DNA from 4 places in the Streptomyces sp. NBC_01288 genome. Region 3 is predicted to be linked to each of the others. Evidence: riboswitches for the same ligand, from Rfam matches in the RefSeq annotation. Region 3 holds a riboswitch; each other region holds the start of a gene.
What was found. A riboswitch is a leader RNA that binds a small molecule or an ion and turns the genes downstream of it on or off. The one in region 3 is predicted to bind cyclic di-AMP.
Positions count from the first base shown of each region.

Region 1: it holds a riboswitch for cyclic di-AMP, as region 3 does, so the genes downstream of both, OG194_RS06195 (M23 family metallopeptidase) here and OG194_RS01700 (C40 family peptidase) in region 3, are expected to answer to the same signal.
Region 2: it holds a riboswitch for cyclic di-AMP, as region 3 does, so the genes downstream of both, OG194_RS27625 (transglycosylase family protein) here and OG194_RS01700 (C40 family peptidase) in region 3, are expected to answer to the same signal.
Region 4: it holds a riboswitch for cyclic di-AMP, as region 3 does, so the genes downstream of both, OG194_RS24675 (M23 family metallopeptidase) here and OG194_RS01700 (C40 family peptidase) in region 3, are expected to answer to the same signal.

Region 1 covers NZ_CP108427.1:1,388,778-1,392,602, reverse strand. Annotated here, with positions in the region: gene OG194_RS06200 (alpha-galactosidase) at 1-1,345, shown strand, start outside; cyclic di-AMP (ydaO/yuaA leader) riboswitch at 1,649-1,811, shown strand; gene OG194_RS06195 (M23 family metallopeptidase) at 1,816-2,763, shown strand; gene OG194_RS06190 (SGNH/GDSL hydrolase family protein) at 2,952-3,737, shown strand; gene OG194_RS06185 (TetR/AcrR family transcriptional regulator) at 3,825-3,825, opposite strand, start outside.
Region 2 covers NZ_CP108427.1:6,117,065-6,120,889, forward strand. Annotated here, with positions in the region: gene OG194_RS27615 (cytochrome P450 family protein) at 1-849, shown strand, start outside; gene OG194_RS27620 (LysM peptidoglycan-binding domain-containing protein) at 1,075-2,052, shown strand; cyclic di-AMP (ydaO/yuaA leader) riboswitch at 2,246-2,427, shown strand; gene OG194_RS27625 (transglycosylase family protein) at 2,437-3,132, shown strand; gene eno (phosphopyruvate hydratase) at 3,448-3,825, shown strand, end outside.
Region 3 covers NZ_CP108427.1:358,145-361,969, forward strand. Annotated here, with positions in the region: gene OG194_RS01695 (DUF1996 domain-containing protein) at 1-1,315, opposite strand, end outside; cyclic di-AMP (ydaO/yuaA leader) riboswitch at 1,675-1,849, shown strand; gene OG194_RS01700 (C40 family peptidase) at 1,858-3,513, shown strand; gene OG194_RS01705 (hypothetical protein) at 3,711-3,825, shown strand, end outside.
Region 4 covers NZ_CP108427.1:5,494,406-5,498,230, forward strand. Annotated here, with positions in the region: gene OG194_RS24670 (PP2C family protein-serine/threonine phosphatase) at 1-1,018, shown strand, start outside; cyclic di-AMP (ydaO/yuaA leader) riboswitch at 1,252-1,409, shown strand; gene OG194_RS24675 (M23 family metallopeptidase) at 1,421-2,431, shown strand; gene OG194_RS24680 (aldo/keto reductase) at 2,493-3,437, shown strand; gene OG194_RS24685 (PrsW family intramembrane metalloprotease) at 3,450-3,825, opposite strand, start outside.

The DNA.
Region 1 (3,825 bases), 1.0 Mb from region 3:
CGGGTACGACGACTCCGGACTGCTGCTCCTGGCGCCGGGGGAGTCCTTCACGACCCCCGTCTTCGCCGGGCTGTGGAGCGACGCGGGCTTCGGCGGCGCCAGCCGCACCTGGCACGACTACCAGCGGACGTACGTCATCCCGGACGCGGACCAGGACCGGCCGGTGCTCTACAACTCCTGGGAGGCCACCCAGTTCGACATCTCCGAGGAGCAGCAGGAGACGCTCGCGCAGCGCGCGGCGGCGCTCGGGGTCGAGCTGTTCGTGGTCGACGACGGTTGGTTCGGCGCCCGCACCAGCGACCGTGCCGGGCTCGGCGACTGGACCCCCAACCCGGACCGCTTCCCCGCCGGCCTCAAGCCGCTCGCCGACCGCGTCCACGCGCACGGCATGCAGTTCGGCATCTGGGTCGAGCCCGAGATGGTCAACCCGGACAGCGACCTGTACCGCGCGCACCCCGACTGGGTGCAGTACCAAGAGGGGCGAAAGCGGACGGAGTTCCGCAATCAGCTCGTCCTCAACCTGGCCCGCGAGGACGTCCAGGAGTACCTCTGGGAGCGGCTCGACGGGCTGCTCTCCAGCGCCCCGATCGACTACGTGAAGTGGGACTTCAACCGCTGCTTCACTGATGCCGGATGGCCCGGTGACACCTATCCGCAGCGCCTCTGGGTCGACCATGTGCGCGCCCTGTACTCCCTGTTCGACCGGTTGCGGGCGGCCCACCCGGGCGTGGCCTTCGAGTCCTGCTCGGGCGGCGGCGGCCGGATCGACCTCGGCGTCATGAGCCGTACGGACCAGGTGTGGACCTCGGACAACACCGACCCGCTCGACCGGCTCGCCATCCAGCACGGCTTCAGCCAGATCCACCCCGCGCGCGTGATGGCCGCCTGGGTCACCGACAGCCCGAACATCCAGCTCAACGGCCGGGTCAGCAGCCTGCGTTTCCGGTTCGTGAGCGCCATGGCAGGGGTGCTCGGGGTGGGCGGCGACCTCTCGGAGTGGACCGAGGAGGAACTCGCCGAGGCCCGCCAGTGGGTCGACCTCTACAAGGAGATCCGGCCGCTCGTGCAGCACGGCGACCTCCACCGGCTGCGCCCGCCGAGCGGCGGACTCAGCGCCGTGCAGTACGTCGACGGCGACGAGACCGTCGTCCTCGCCCTGCTCCAGGCGCAGCACTACGGCGAGCCCCTGCCGGCGCTCCGGCTGCGCGGGCTCGACCCGACAGCGTCGTACGAATGCCTCGAAACGGGCGAAGTCCACCGAGGGGCCGTCCTGTTGCACCACGGGCTGCGGACCGGGCTGCGCGGTGACCTTGATGCGACGGTTATCCGCCTGCGTCGCATCTGATCCCTCTGTCCCAATTGCAGCCTTCGTTCCAACTCGCTCTGGAATAAAGGAACCTGAGAGTTGTGTACGTGAGCAGCGTCATATTCGTGACCGTGCGTCGTTCGTCATGTTCACGTAATTGACGTGCTTTTACAGGGGGATTGAGGGGTTGAGTCCGGTGGGAATTCACGGAGGGTGACGGTGAATTCCCGCAGGGAAACACAAGAAACGCAAATCCGTGGAACCTCCTGCTTGTCCCTTTGCGTCTTCCTCGCTTACGTTCGCCACCAATCCGGACGGACGCCCAATCCTGCCGCCGACCGGACTCCGCACACACCCACCCGTATGCGGCAGGAGCGGGGGACCCACAGGTAAGACGCCTGTTCCGGTCTCCGGAACGGGCTTGGGGTTTAGCCGCGACCAGTGCGCGGCCGGGCATCTCCAGCCCGCACCCGACAGCTCACCTCGCAGGCGCCGGAGAGGAATTCGTCATGCCCGCGAAGGGTAAGCACCGCCGCCCGAAGTCCCAGCGACTCACCCGCTCGATGGCCGTAGCCGGAACCGGCGGCGCCGCACTCGCCCTTCCGCTCATGGGAGCCACCGGCGCCCATGCCGCGACCACGACTTCCGCTCCGGAAAAGGCGGTTCAGTCCGTTCCGGCGACCGAGAAGACGGTTACGGAGAAGGCGGCCGCGAAGACCGTCTCGAAGTCCTCGGGCGTCAAGACGTATTCGGTGCGGTCGGGCGACTGGCTCGCGAAGATCGCCGAGGAGCAGGACGTCACCGGCGGCTGGAAGAAGCTCTACCAGGACAACCGCGAGGCCATCGGCGGCGACCCGTCGCTGATCCACCCGGGCCTGAAGCTGACCCTCGGCAAGAAGGCCGCGACGAGCGGCACGGACACCGGTACGTCGTCCAAGTCGTCCGGTACCACGTCTTCTTCGTCCTCGTCCTCGTCGTCCTCCTCTTCCTCGGAGAAGAGCAGCTCGGCCGCGCAGAGCGACGACAGCACGAGCACCAGCACCTCCACCGGCTACACCCTCCCCGTGACCGGCGGCACCATCGGCACCGGCTATCACGTCGCGGGCAGCATGTGGTCCAGCGGCTATCACACCGGCGTCGACTTCGTCGTCCCGACCGGCACCACCGTCAAGGCGGTCGCCGCGGGCACGGTCGTCTCGGCGGCCTACGACGGCGCCTACGGCAACGAGGTCGTCATCCGGCACGCGGACGGCGAGTACTCGCAGTACGCCCACATGTCGCAGCTGTCGGTCTCGGCCGGCCAGACCGTGACCGAGGGCCAGCAGATAGGTCTCTCCGGCGCGACCGGCAACGTGACCGGCCCGCACCTGCACTTCGAGATCCGGACCACGCCGTACTACGGCTCGGACGTGGACCCGGTCGCCTACCTCCGCTCGCACGGCGTCACCGTCGGCTGACGCCGGAGCCAGGAGCAGAGCAGTTCCGGGGTCAACGCCCCTGATCGGAGGGTTATTCCGACTTTGGACAACCCTTTACGAGTGGCTTATCTCACCGCCCGTCAACCCCAAAATACGATCGCGTAGGTCACACCTCAGGGTGAATTATGGTTGCCGTGGCTAACGATTCGAAGAGTGACAACAGAGCAGTGATCGGGTCGTACGTGGCGGTGGGGGACAGCTTCACCGAGGGCGTCGGCGATCCAGGGCCCGACGGGGCGATGGTCGGCTGGGCCGACCGGTTCGCGGTACTGCTCGCGGACCGGCGGCCCGAGGGCGACTTCGAGTACACCAATCTGGCCGTGCGCGGGAAACTGCTCGACCAGATCGTGGAGGACCAGCTCACCCGGGCCAAGGAGATCCGGCCCGACCTGGTCTCCCTGGCCGCGGGCGGCAACGACATCATCCGTCCGGGCACCGACCCCGACGAGGTCGCCGAGCGCTTCGAACGCGCGGTCGCCGACCTCACCGCCGCCGTCGGCACCGTCATGGTGACGACCGGCTTCGACACCCGTGGCGTGCCCGTGCTCAAGCATCTGCGCGGCAAGATCGCCACCTACAACGGACATGTAAGGGCCATCGCCGACCGCTACGGCTGCCCGGTGCTCGACCTCTGGTCCCTGAAGACGGTCCAGGACCGTCGGGCCTGGGACGGCGACCGGCTCCACCTCTCTCCCGAGGGACACACGCGCGTGGCGCTCCGCGCGGGCCAGGTCCTCGGCGTCGAGGTCCCGGCCGACCCGGACCAGCCCTGGCCCCCGCTGCCGCCGCGCGGCACGCTCGACATCCGGCGCGACGACGTGCACTGGGCGCGCGAGTACCTGGTGCCGTGGATCGGACGCCGGCTGCGGGGCGAGTCCTCCGGGGACCATGTCGAGGCGAAGGGCGCGCTGTCGCCGGACGCCATCAAGATGCGGATCGAGCGGGTGGCCTGACGGGGCGACACGGCAACAGGCTGCCGCGTTAACGGGGTGACATGTGCGGAGTCGTCTCCTCGAAGAGGCGGCTTTTGCGGGAACGGCT
Region 2 (3,825 bases), 5.8 Mb from region 3:
CACGGAGGCGGGCCGCGCGGCGGAGTCGCCCGGTCCGTCAAGAAGATGCGCGCCTATCTCGCCGACCTCATCCACCGCAAACGCGAAGCCCTCTCCGACGCCCCCACCCCGCACCCCGGCGTGAACCTGTCCGGCGCCCCAGCCCCACACCCCGGCGTGAACCTGTCCGGCACCCCCGCCCCGTACCCCGGCGAGAACCCCACCGGCACCCCCACCCCGACCCCCACTCCCACCGAAGACCTCCTCTCCGGCCTGATCCGCGCCTCCGACCACGGCGAGCACCTCACCGAGAACGAGGCCGCGGCGATGGCCTTCATCCTGCTGTTCGCCGGCTTCGAGACGACTGTCAACCTCATCGGCAACGGCATGTACGCCCTCCTCACCCACCCCGAGCAGCGCGCCCGCCTGGAGAAGTCCCTGGCCGCGGGGGAGAGCGGCCTCCTCGAAACCGGCGTGGAGGAACTCCTGCGCTACGACGGCCCCGTGGAGCTCGCCACCTGGCGCTTCGCCACCCGTCCGCTCACCCTCGGCGGGCAGGACATCGCGGCCGGCGACCCCGTGCTGGTCGTACTGGCCGCCGCGGACCGGGACCCGGAACGGTTCGCCGATCCCGACGTCCTCGATCTCGGGCGCCGTGACAATCAACACCTCGGCTACGGCCACGGCATCCACTACTGCCTCGGCGCCCCGCTAGCCCGGCTGGAGGGCCAGACCGCGCTGGCCACGCTCCTCACCCGCCTCCCCGACCTGCAACTCGCCGGAGATCCGGCCGACTTGCGCTGGCGCGGCGGCCTCATCATGCGCGGACTGCGCACACTCCCCGTGGAGTTCACCCCGGAACGCCGTTGAACAGGTGGTCCGGAGCGCCGCTGAACCGGCAATCCAGCCCCCTAAACCCGAAAGTGACAGTTCTTCAACTCTGTGATCTTCACGTGATCTCCGTGGCATTAACTTGTGACAAGTGATCGACTGTGGGTACGTTCACGTACCAGCGCGGCGCCCCGCACCACCCCACGCAGCACCCCCGCACCACCCGCCGCGCGGTCCCCCCGCTGTCACGCGAAAGGCCTCCGCATGCTCTCCGGGAACGGTCGTCACCGTCGCCCCCGTCAGGCTCCGGCTCTCCTCGTCGCGGCCGGGGTGACCGGCTCCGCCATCGCCATCCCCCTTCTCGCCGCGGCCTCCGCGAACGCCGCCGACGGCACCACCTGGGACAAGGTGGCCAACTGCGAGAGCGGCGGCTCCTGGAGCGAGAACGACGGCAACGGCTACTACGGCGGCCTGCAGATGACCCAGGACGAATGGGAGAAGTACGGCGGCCTCGCCTACGCCCCGAGCGCCGACCTGGCCAGCCGCTCCCAGCAGATAGCCGTCGCCGAGAAGATCCTCGCCGACAAGGGCACCTCCGCGTGGACCACCTGCGCGCTGCTCTCCGGTCTCACCACCACCTCGGGTTCGACGGACGTCGACACCGGCCTCGCGAGTGACTCCCCGTCGGCCACTCCGACCGGCTCCTCCGACTCCGGTTCCGACGCCGACTCCGGTTCGTCGGACTCGTCCGCTTCCTCCGGGTTGTCCGACTCCGGCACCACGGACTCGACTTCGTCCGACGCGTCCGGCGGCGACTCGTCGAGCGACAGCCCCTCGCCCACCGCGACGGACAACTCCGCCAAGTCCGACAAGTCAACCACTCCTTCGACCGGCAACGACTCGGTCGCCGCCTCCCCGAAAATCGACGAATCGGACAACTCGGGCCAGGCGGTGGGCAAATGGAGCCTCGTCGACACCGGCGCGCTCAGCGATTCCGACGACCAGCAGGGTGACCAGCAGAGTGCCGGTAAGCATCGCGGTGCCAGCGCCGAGGAGAGCGTGTCGCCGCAGACCTACACCGTCCGCGCCGGCGACTCCCTCGCGTCCATCGCCGACTCCCTTGGTTACGACGGCGGATGGCGTGCGCTCTACGCCGAGAACAAAAAGGTGATAGGCGCCGATCCGACCCAGATCGCCGCCGGTCAGACCTTGGACGTCGGTACGGAAGTGGACGAAAAGTAGCAAGAGAGCAGCGGGAGTTCACGTCATGCTTCGAGCTGAATGTCCGGTTTGATCAAAGTGTGGGATGAGTCTCAGAAGCCCTGATCGTCTTTGAAATTCCGCCGATTCCGTGTCTACGGTCAAGGCCGCTCGTCACCACGAGCCCCGGCTGCCGCACACGCCGAGTCCTGCCAGCGGCCTCCGGGAACATTCGTCGCGTCAAGCGCCGTAGGCAGGAGCGGGGGACCCAAGGTAAGCGCCGGGCCCGGGAGTTGAGAGACGACCGGAACCGGCTTGGGGTTAAGTCGTGCCGCGTACGAGACGTACGAGCACGGCCGGGCAACTCACACGGCCCGAACCCGACAGCTCACCTCGCAGGCGTCGGTGAGGGGATTGGGATTTTCCATGCTGTTTTCCAGCAAGGGCAAGCACCGCCGTCCGTCTAAGGCCACCCGCGTCGCCACGCTCGCCGGCGTCACCGGTGTCGCGATCGCCGCCCCGCTGATGGCCACCGGCAGCGCCTCCGCCGCCACCGCGTCCGAGTGGGACACGGTCGCCAGCTGCGAGTCCGGCGGCAACTGGTCCATCAACACCGGTAACGGCTACTACGGCGGCCTGCAGTTCTCCGCCTCGACGTGGGCCGCGTACGGCGGCACCGCCTACGCCTCCACCGCGAACCAGGCCTCCAAGTCCCAGCAGATAGCCGTCGCCGAGAAGGTTCTCGCCGCCCAGGGCAAGGGTGCCTGGCCCACCTGCGGCACCGGCCTCTCCGGCGCCTCGTACTCCGGCGGCAGCTCCAGCTCGTCGAGCAGCTCGAACAGCTCCAGCTCCTCCAAGAGCACCACCGAGCGCTCCACGAGCGACACCACCGCCTCCCGCTCCGCCGAGCGCCCGGCCGCCAAGAAGACCGTCACCACCCCGACCGGCAAGAAGGTCAAGAAGGGTGACGGCGAGTACAAGGTCGTCAAGGGCGACACCCTCAGCTCCATCGCCGAGAAGCACAAGGTGAAGGGCGGCTGGCAGCAGCTGTTCAAGCTGAACAAGGACATCATCGACGACGCCGACTTCATCTTCCCGGGCCAGCAGCTCCACCTGAAGTGACAGCCCGAAACGACATATCGGTCTCGTAGCTGAACCACAGCGCCCTCACATCCGTGGTCCCCATCATGGAGACCTCGTGAGGGTCACCCCCGTCCCCCACGGGCTCCCCGCTCCGGTGCGTGTTCCCCCGTACGCACCGGAGCGGGGCTTTTTTGCGCGCTCTTCAGCGAAGCGCTTTGTTCCGTTCGGAAACAATTTACTCTCGGTTCTGTCCATCAGGCGGCCGACCGGATGGCCAATCGCCCCGAGCCGGTTAGGCTCGTCTCGCAGAGCCGCTGCGGTGTTGCCGTAGCCGCGTCAGACCCCAAGAAGGAGATGCTCGTGCCGTCCATCGACGTCGTCGTAGCCCGGGAAATCCTGGACTCCCGAGGCAACCCCACGGTCGAGGTCGAGGTCGGCCTCGACGACGGCAGCACGGGTCGTGCCGCCGTTCCGTCCGGCGCCTCCACGGGTGCCTTCGAGGCCATCGAGCTGCGTGACGGTGACCCCAACCGCTACGGCGGCAAGGGTGTCGAGAAGGCCGTTCTCGCCGTCATCGAGCAGATCGGCCCGGAGCTCGTCGGCTACGACGCCACCGAGCAGCGACTGATCGACCAGGCGATGTTCGACCTGGACGCCACCGACAACAAGGGCTCGCTCGGCGCCAACGCCATCCTCGGCGTCTCCCTCGCCGTCGCGCACGCCGCGTCCGAG
Region 3 (3,825 bases):
GGGTCGTCTTGCCGCCGTCCTGGAGGCTCGGCGCGTCCACGTCGTAGACGATCCGCTGCACCAGCTGCGGGATGGCCTCGAAGCCCGTCGGGCAGGAGCCGTCGGCGGCCTCGAAGGCCACGTGGGTGCGGTGGTTGGCGCTGTCGATGTTGCGACCGTCCCAGCAGCTCTGGAACTTGAAGGTGCGCACCACGTCACTGCCCGCGGGACACAGCGGGTACTTGTCCTTGAGCTGCCGGTCCTCGAAACCGGTGCAGCTCCAGGAGGCGTTGGCGTTGGCCGGGCCGTTCACGAAGGCCTTGGCGTCGCCGGTGATGATGCGCAGGAGGCGCGGCATCGCGACGACCTTGCTCTTCGGGTTCCCCACGAACGTCAGCGTGGCCGCCTTCGCGGTGACGATCTGACCGGAGTTGCCCTCGGTGCCGCCGCCGGGCTTGTCCGCGTCCCGCTCCTGCTTGCCGTTCTGGAGCCGCAACACGGGCCAGTAGTACGTGGACTTGTCGCCCGGGTTCTCACAACTCGTGTCGGCCTTCGCCAGGTCGTCGTCGCTCGCGAAGGCGTTGTTCGACTGGTTGCCGATGTAGTCGTGGAAGTGGTGGGCTCCGTTGGTGACTCCGGGCGCGACGATCACGTTGTCCGAGTTGAACAGGCCGTTCTCGTTCACGCCACATGCGGTGACGAACGTGCCGCGGGAGGCGTCGCCCTGGTCCTGCGGGGTGTTCACGTTGGGCTGCACGGAGGTGATGTCCGCGTAGTCCGAGGCGACGGGCCCGTTCGTGGACTGCTGGTTCCCCTGCTCGCCCTGGCCGTCACCCTGCTGCTGGTCCTGGCCGGTCGGGTCGGCGCTACCGCTCTGGTCACCCCCGCTGCCGTTCTCGTCGCCGTTCGTGGGGGCGATCAGCGTGCAGCCGGCGAGCGCGTCGAGACCCTCGGGGCGGTCCCCGACCCGGTCGATGGCGTCGTCGATCCGCCCGATCGTCGCGGCCCGCTTCTCCTTCAACGGATTCATGATCGCGTTGTCGGCGAAGGAGGCGTCCTGGCGTATGGACTCCGTCGAGTCCTTCAGTTTCTGGTAGGCCTCGGTTATCTGCTGGTCCAGAAGCGCGAGTTGGGCGTCGACCTCGGTCTTCGCCTCGTCGGGGACCGACGTCAACTGGGTGCCGATGTCCGGGCAGTCGATCGTCGCGCCACTCGATGCCGCGTCGGGAGACCCTTGCTGGGACGAGTCACCGCCCCAACCGCCTTCGGACGCCGACGCGTAGACGTTCGCCGCCACCAGTCCTCCGCCGCCCAGCATCAGGGCGACTGCTGCCATCGTCGCGCGTCGTGCGCCCGTTGGGCGTCTGCGCGTGTTGCGTGCCAAGGAAGTTGCTCCTACACGTATCGGTCGGCCCGGATCGTCCCGGCATGGAAATCCCCCGTTCCAATACGGAGCGGGACGCCAGTGTGTTCAACCGTCCCAAAAATTCATAGCGACCTCATATGGATCACCCGACTCGGCGGACCCATGAGCCCTCGATCGAACCCTCGACGCATCCAGCCGAAGTATCTGAGCGAGGTAAAGGTCACAAAAACGTATCGGACATATCGCGCTTCAACCTTCACACGAGGCACACACGTTGGCTAAGTTGACGCTCAGACCGTACGACCTACTCCGGCGATCAGCGCCGGGCCGCACGGTTTGCGCCGAGTCCGGTGTGTCGCTCGCGACAGCCGGAGCCGGGGACCCAACCGAACTTGGGGTGAATCGACCCGACCGCCCGCTTGGGCAAGGGTCGTAGGGCAATCCTTCCGTGATCGGCCGCCCGAACCCGACAGCTAACCCGGTAGGCGCGATACGGAAGGAGCACGTCTGCCATGCCGGCAGAACGAAGTACGCGCACCGGAGGCAGTGGCCCCACCGTGGACGACCGACCCAGCCGTGACGAAGTCCAGCGGCGGATCAACTCCCTTTACGACAGGGCCGAGACGGCCACCGGAAACTACAACGCCACACGCAAGATGTCCGGCGGTCCGCGCAAGCGTGTCGAACCCCGCCCCAGCGCGTCGCGTACTTCCGACCCCGCCCAAGACGCCGTCACTCGGCAGTTGTTCGACCGCGCTCGCGCCCAGATGGGCCCGACCGTACCGGCGAAACTGCCGCCCGGCAGGACTCCCGCCCGCTCGGCGGCACCCAGGCCCGAGCGGTCCGAACGACGCCCCGAGCCCGAAGGCGGCGGCCGCGCGCTTGAGGCGCAGCCCAGCCGCGCCGTGGCCGAACTGACCGCGGGGACCGGCGCACCGGAGCCCGTCACCCCTCAACTCGCCGCGCCCATCGCAGAGTTGACGGCCGGACCGATCGCCGCGCTGCCGCCTGCCGCGCCGCAGGCACCCCAGTCGCCTCAGATCGCCGCGCCGCAGGCACCCCGGTCGCCTCAGATGCCGTACATGCAGCAGATGGCTCAGATGCCGCAGCCGACGGTCCTCGACCTGCCGCCCGTGCCCTCCATCGAGGTGGCGCCCATGCCCTCCGTGGAGGCACAGCAGTTCGCCGTCGCGGCCGCCCCGGCACCGGCCTTCGACCCGCTCACGGCGGACCTGGAGCTGCTCCCTTACATCGCGGCTCCGCGCACCGAATCCGCCCCGGCTGGTGCTACCTGGCCGCCCGCGGAGACCAACTGGCCCACCCCGGAGGCGACTTGGTCGACCGGGTCGATGCCCATGGTCCCCGAACAGCAGATGTGGTCGACGGGCCAGATGCCCATCGCGCCCGAGCAACAGGCCTGGTCCACGGGGCAGATGCCCGTCCTGCCCCAGCAACAGGCTTGGTCGACGGGCCAGATGCCGATCGTGGCCGAGCAACAGACCTGGGCCACCGGTCAGATGCCGATCGTCCCCGAGCAACAGGCCTGGTCCACCGGCCAGATGCCTCCGGTGACCGAGCAGCGGACCTCGTACCCCACGCCGGAACCGGACTGGCGCCCGCCGCAGCAGGAGTGGCAGCCGGCACCGCCCGCCGCCGAGGTCTCCTTCGCCGCGGCCCCGGCCATCGCTCCCGAGTTCACCCTGCCCACGGCTCCGACGATGGCCCCGGAGATCATTCTTCCCCCGGCCCCGACCATCAGCCCGGCGCCCGCCGCGGCCGTACCCGCCGCGCCGCAGGACCCCACCACGCTCAGCAAGACCAGCACCGCGCTCGCCTTCGCCCGCGCCCAGATCGGCAGGCCCTGCCTGTGGGGCGCGGCGGGACCGGACGCGTACGACTGCTCCAGCCTCACCCAGGCCGCCTGGAAGGCCGCGGGCGTCCTCCTCCCTCGTACCGCCCAGGAACAGTCGGGTGCCGGCGCCCTCGTCCCGCTCACGGACATCCGCCCCGGCGACCTGATCTTCTTCTACGACAGCATCGATCACGTCGGCCTCTACACCGGCAACGGCCTGATGATCCACGCGCCGAGTCCGGGTACGCCGATACGCGAGGAGTCGATCTTCTACGCCGGTGCCGCCGCCATCCGGGGCGCCGTACGGCCCGCCTGATCCGATCGGGGCCGGGCATTTCCCGGCCCCTACCGCACACCTCACGACACTCCCGGCCAACCGTGTCGTAGACCCGTACGAGTGGTGCATCCTGGGACACGGTCGTAGCGTCGACAGAGACACGACGACCGCGCCCCGGCAGGCGGGCCCACCGCTGGTGCGGGGCGACGAGGACGAAGAGGCGGCCGGGAGCGGACATGTACAAACACACCATGGTCGGAATCGTCACGCTCTGTGCCGCAGCCCTGCTCGGGCCGGCCGTCGGCACCTCGTCGGCGGCGCCGACCACGGTCCCGGTGACCGCCCACCGAC
Region 4 (3,825 bases), 5.1 Mb from region 3:
GATCGCCGCCGCGCTCTACGACTACTTCACCCCGTCCGAATTCACGGCGGCCCCGCTCTTCACCGCCGCCCCGCTGGTCGCCGCCCCGCTCTACTCCCGGCGCGGCACCGTCCTCACCGGTCTGGCGGCCGTAGCCGTCGTGCTGGTGATCCACATCAGGCTCGGCATCGTCCTCGACACCGACGCGGTCACCGAGGTGGTCACCGTGGCGACGGTCGCCGTCCTCGCCGTCCTGATCAACCTCCTGGTCCGCCGCAGCAGCGAACAGCTCGCCTCCGCGCGCGAGATCGCCGAGGCCGCCCAGCGCGCCGTCCTGCCCGAACCGGCCGATCGCATCGGCGGGTTCGCGATCGCGGCACGGTACGAGGCGGCGCAGGAGGGCGCGTTCATCGGCGGCGACCTGTACGCGGTGCAGGACACCCCGCACGGCGTACGGCTGGTCGTCGGCGACGTGCGCGGCAAGGGCATGGGCGCGGTCGCCGCCGTCGCCGTGGTCATCGGGGCGTTCCGGGAGGCCGCCGAGCAGGAGGCGACCCTGGAGGCGGTCGCGCAGCGGCTGGAGCGGGCGCTGGCGCGCGAGGGCACCCGGCGCGACGGGCTCGACGCGTTCGAGGGGTTCACCACGGCCGTCCTCGCCGAACTCCCGCACGGCGACGGCGTCGTACGGATCGTCGACCGCGGCCATCCGCCGCCGCTGCTCCTGCACGAGGACGGCACCGTCCGTACGTTGCAGGTCCAGGAGCCCGCACTGCCCCTGGGAATGGGGGAGTTGGGGGTCTGGCCCGACCGTGCTGAAGAGTTCGCGTTCCCGGGCGGGGCCACCCTCCTCGTGCACACCGACGGGCTGTCCGAGGCGCGCGACTCCCGCGGTGTCTTCTACGACCCCGGGGCGCGGCTGGCCGGCCGGACCTTCCGCACCCCCGAGGCGTTGCTCGGCATCCTCGCCAAGGAGGTGCGCCGGTACTCCGGGGGCTGGATGACGGACGACATGGCGATGATCGCCGTACGGCATCCATGACCGTTGTCACGGCGGGTGACCGGGTGGGAGCCCTCCGCATAACAACTGACATGCCGTCAATACCTGTGGGAATTCTGAGACTTGGCCAACTCGCCCGTTTTTCGCCGGTGGTGGGCCCTTCGTCCAGCAAGGAAAGGTTAATGATCAAGCCGAACAGCTTGGAAACGGGCGCCCGTGTCTATTAACGTTCGATAACGCAGCGCGGTCGTCCCAGCCGTCACTAGAGATGGCTCCGTGCGCACGCGCCGAATCCTGAAAGGGAACCGGGGAACCACCACCTTGGGGTGAATCGCTCGTCAACTGCCGTGGAAACGCGGCCGGTTTACGCGCGTAGGAGACCTTCCTGCTCCGAACCCGTCAGCTAACCCGGTAGGCGAGAAGGAAGGAAAGGAGCACGCCCACGTGGCGTCCAACCAGGCTGCCCCAGAAGCCCCTGTCGTCTACGGCGGTTACCGCCCCGACGAGGGCCCCTGGGAGGAGTGGAATCCCAGCGCGGAGACCGTTGCTCCCAACCGCGGCAAGCACCGTGTCGCCAAGCAGCGTGGTGGCGGAGGATTCGCCCGCAGCTCCACCGTCCTGGGCGTCGGTGTCATAGCCGCCGTCAGCGCGGGCGGCATGGCCAGCGCCAACACCGGCAAGCCGCCGGTATCGATCTCCATACCCGACCTGCCCTCCGTGGGTCATCTGTTGGACGACTCGTCCAGCAGTACCCCCAAGGGTTCCGCGACCGCGCTCAGCAGCGTCGGCGTGACCACCACCGAGACCGCCAAGGGTGCCTCGGACGCGGGCGAGCTGCTGCGCAACCGGATCATGGCGCAGGCCGAGTCGCAGCAGGTGCAGGTCGACGGCAAGTCGAAGGCCGCCGTCGAGGCCGCCGTCGCCAAGCAGGTCGACGACGCCGCCGCCAAGGCCGAGAAGGACGCCGCGAAGAAGGCCGCCGACGCGAAGAAGGCCGCGGAGGCCGCCGCCAAGAAGAAGGCCGAGGCCGCGAAGCTCGCCGCGCTGGCCAAGCAGTACACGCTGCCGGTCGGCTCGTACACGATCACCGGCACCTTCGGACAGGCCGGCTCGATGTGGTCCTCCGGGTACCACACGGGTCTCGACTTCGCCGCTCCCACCGGCACGCTGATCAAGGCCATCCACAGCGGCACGGTCACCGAGGCGGGCTGGGCCGGGTCGTACGGGTACCGCACGATCCTCACCCTCGACGACGGCACCGAGCTGTGGTTCTGCCACCAGTCCTCGATCAACGTGAGCGTCGGGCAGAAGGTCTCCACCGGTGAGGTCATCGGCCGCGTGGGCGCGACCGGCAACGTGACCGGGCCGCACCTCCACCTGGAGGTGCACATCAACGGCGCCGCCACCGCGAGCGACCCGGCGCCCTGGCTGCGCAGCAAGGGCCTCAACCCCTAAGGGCTCTAAGGGCTCTAAAGGGCTGGAATATCCGGTTCCGGTCCGGCTGTTGAAGTGGGTCATGACTTCTCTTCGCAAGCTGGGCCGGTCCGACCTTGAGGTCTTCCCGCTCTCCCTCGGCGGCAACGTCTTCGGCTGGACCGCCGACGAGGCGACCTCCTTCGCCGTGCTCGACGCCTACGCGGCCGCGGGCGGCAACTTCGTCGACACCGCCGACTCGTACTCGGCGTTCGCGCCGGGCAACCAGGGCGGCGAGTCCGAGACCATCATCGGCAAGTGGGTCAAGGCCCGCGGCAACCGCTCCGACGTCGTCATCGCCACCAAGGTCAGCCAGCACCCCGACTTCCCGGGCCTGAGCGCCGCCAACATCAAGGCCGCCGCGGACGCCTCCCTGCGCCGCCTCGACACCGACCACATCGACCTCTACTACACCCACTTCGACCAGGTCGAGGTGCCGGTCGAGGAGATCATCGGCGCGCTCGACGAGCTGGTGAAGGCGGGAAAGGTGCGGCACATCGCCGCGTCCAACATCACCCCGGCGCGGCTCCGGGCCTCCCTCGACCTCTCCGACCGCGAGGGCCTCGCCCGCTATGTCGCCCTCCAGCCGCACTACAACCTGGTCTCGCGCGACACCTACGAGGGTGAGCTGAGCGAGCTCGCCGCGCGGGAGGGCCTGGCCGCGGTCCCGTACTTCGCGCTGGCCGCCGGCTTCCTCACCGGCAAGTACCGCCCCGGTACGACGGTCGACAGCCCGCGGGCCGGGCGCGCGGCCCAGTACCTCGAATCGGAGCGCGGCCTGAACGTCCTCACCGCCCTCGACGAGGTCGCCCAGGCCCACGACGCCCCGGTCGCCACGGTGGCCCTCGCCTGGCTCGCGGCCCAGCCCACGGTCGCGGCCCCGATCGCGTCGGCCCGGTCGGTGGAGCAGCTCCCCGCACTGCTGGGCGTGGCCGAACTGGAGCTGACGGAGGCGGAGATCACCCGCCTCACGCAGGCGTCGGCGTAAATGTCCTCGGAACTATGACCGGTACGGGTTGTACAGGGGAGACCCGTACGACCCGTACACCGGCGGCCACGGCGGCACCACCACCGGTACCGGTGGCGCCGTCCGGCGCGCCGCGTAGTCCAGCGCGGGCCGCGCCACCTCCCGGCGCAGCCACAGCTCGTGCAGCAGCTCCCTTTCCCGTACGACGAAATCGGCGCCGGCGCGACCCCGCGCGGCCCGGTGCCGCAGGAACGCCAGAGAGGTCGCGTGGGCCTCGTACCGGGCGACCGAGCGAGCCGCCTGCCTGCCGAGGTGGTGGCGGGCGTACTCGCGGGCCAAGCGCCGTGCCTTCATCGAGCCGAGCACGAACGGTTCGGCCGGGATCAGCCAGCCCGCGTAGACGTAGGCG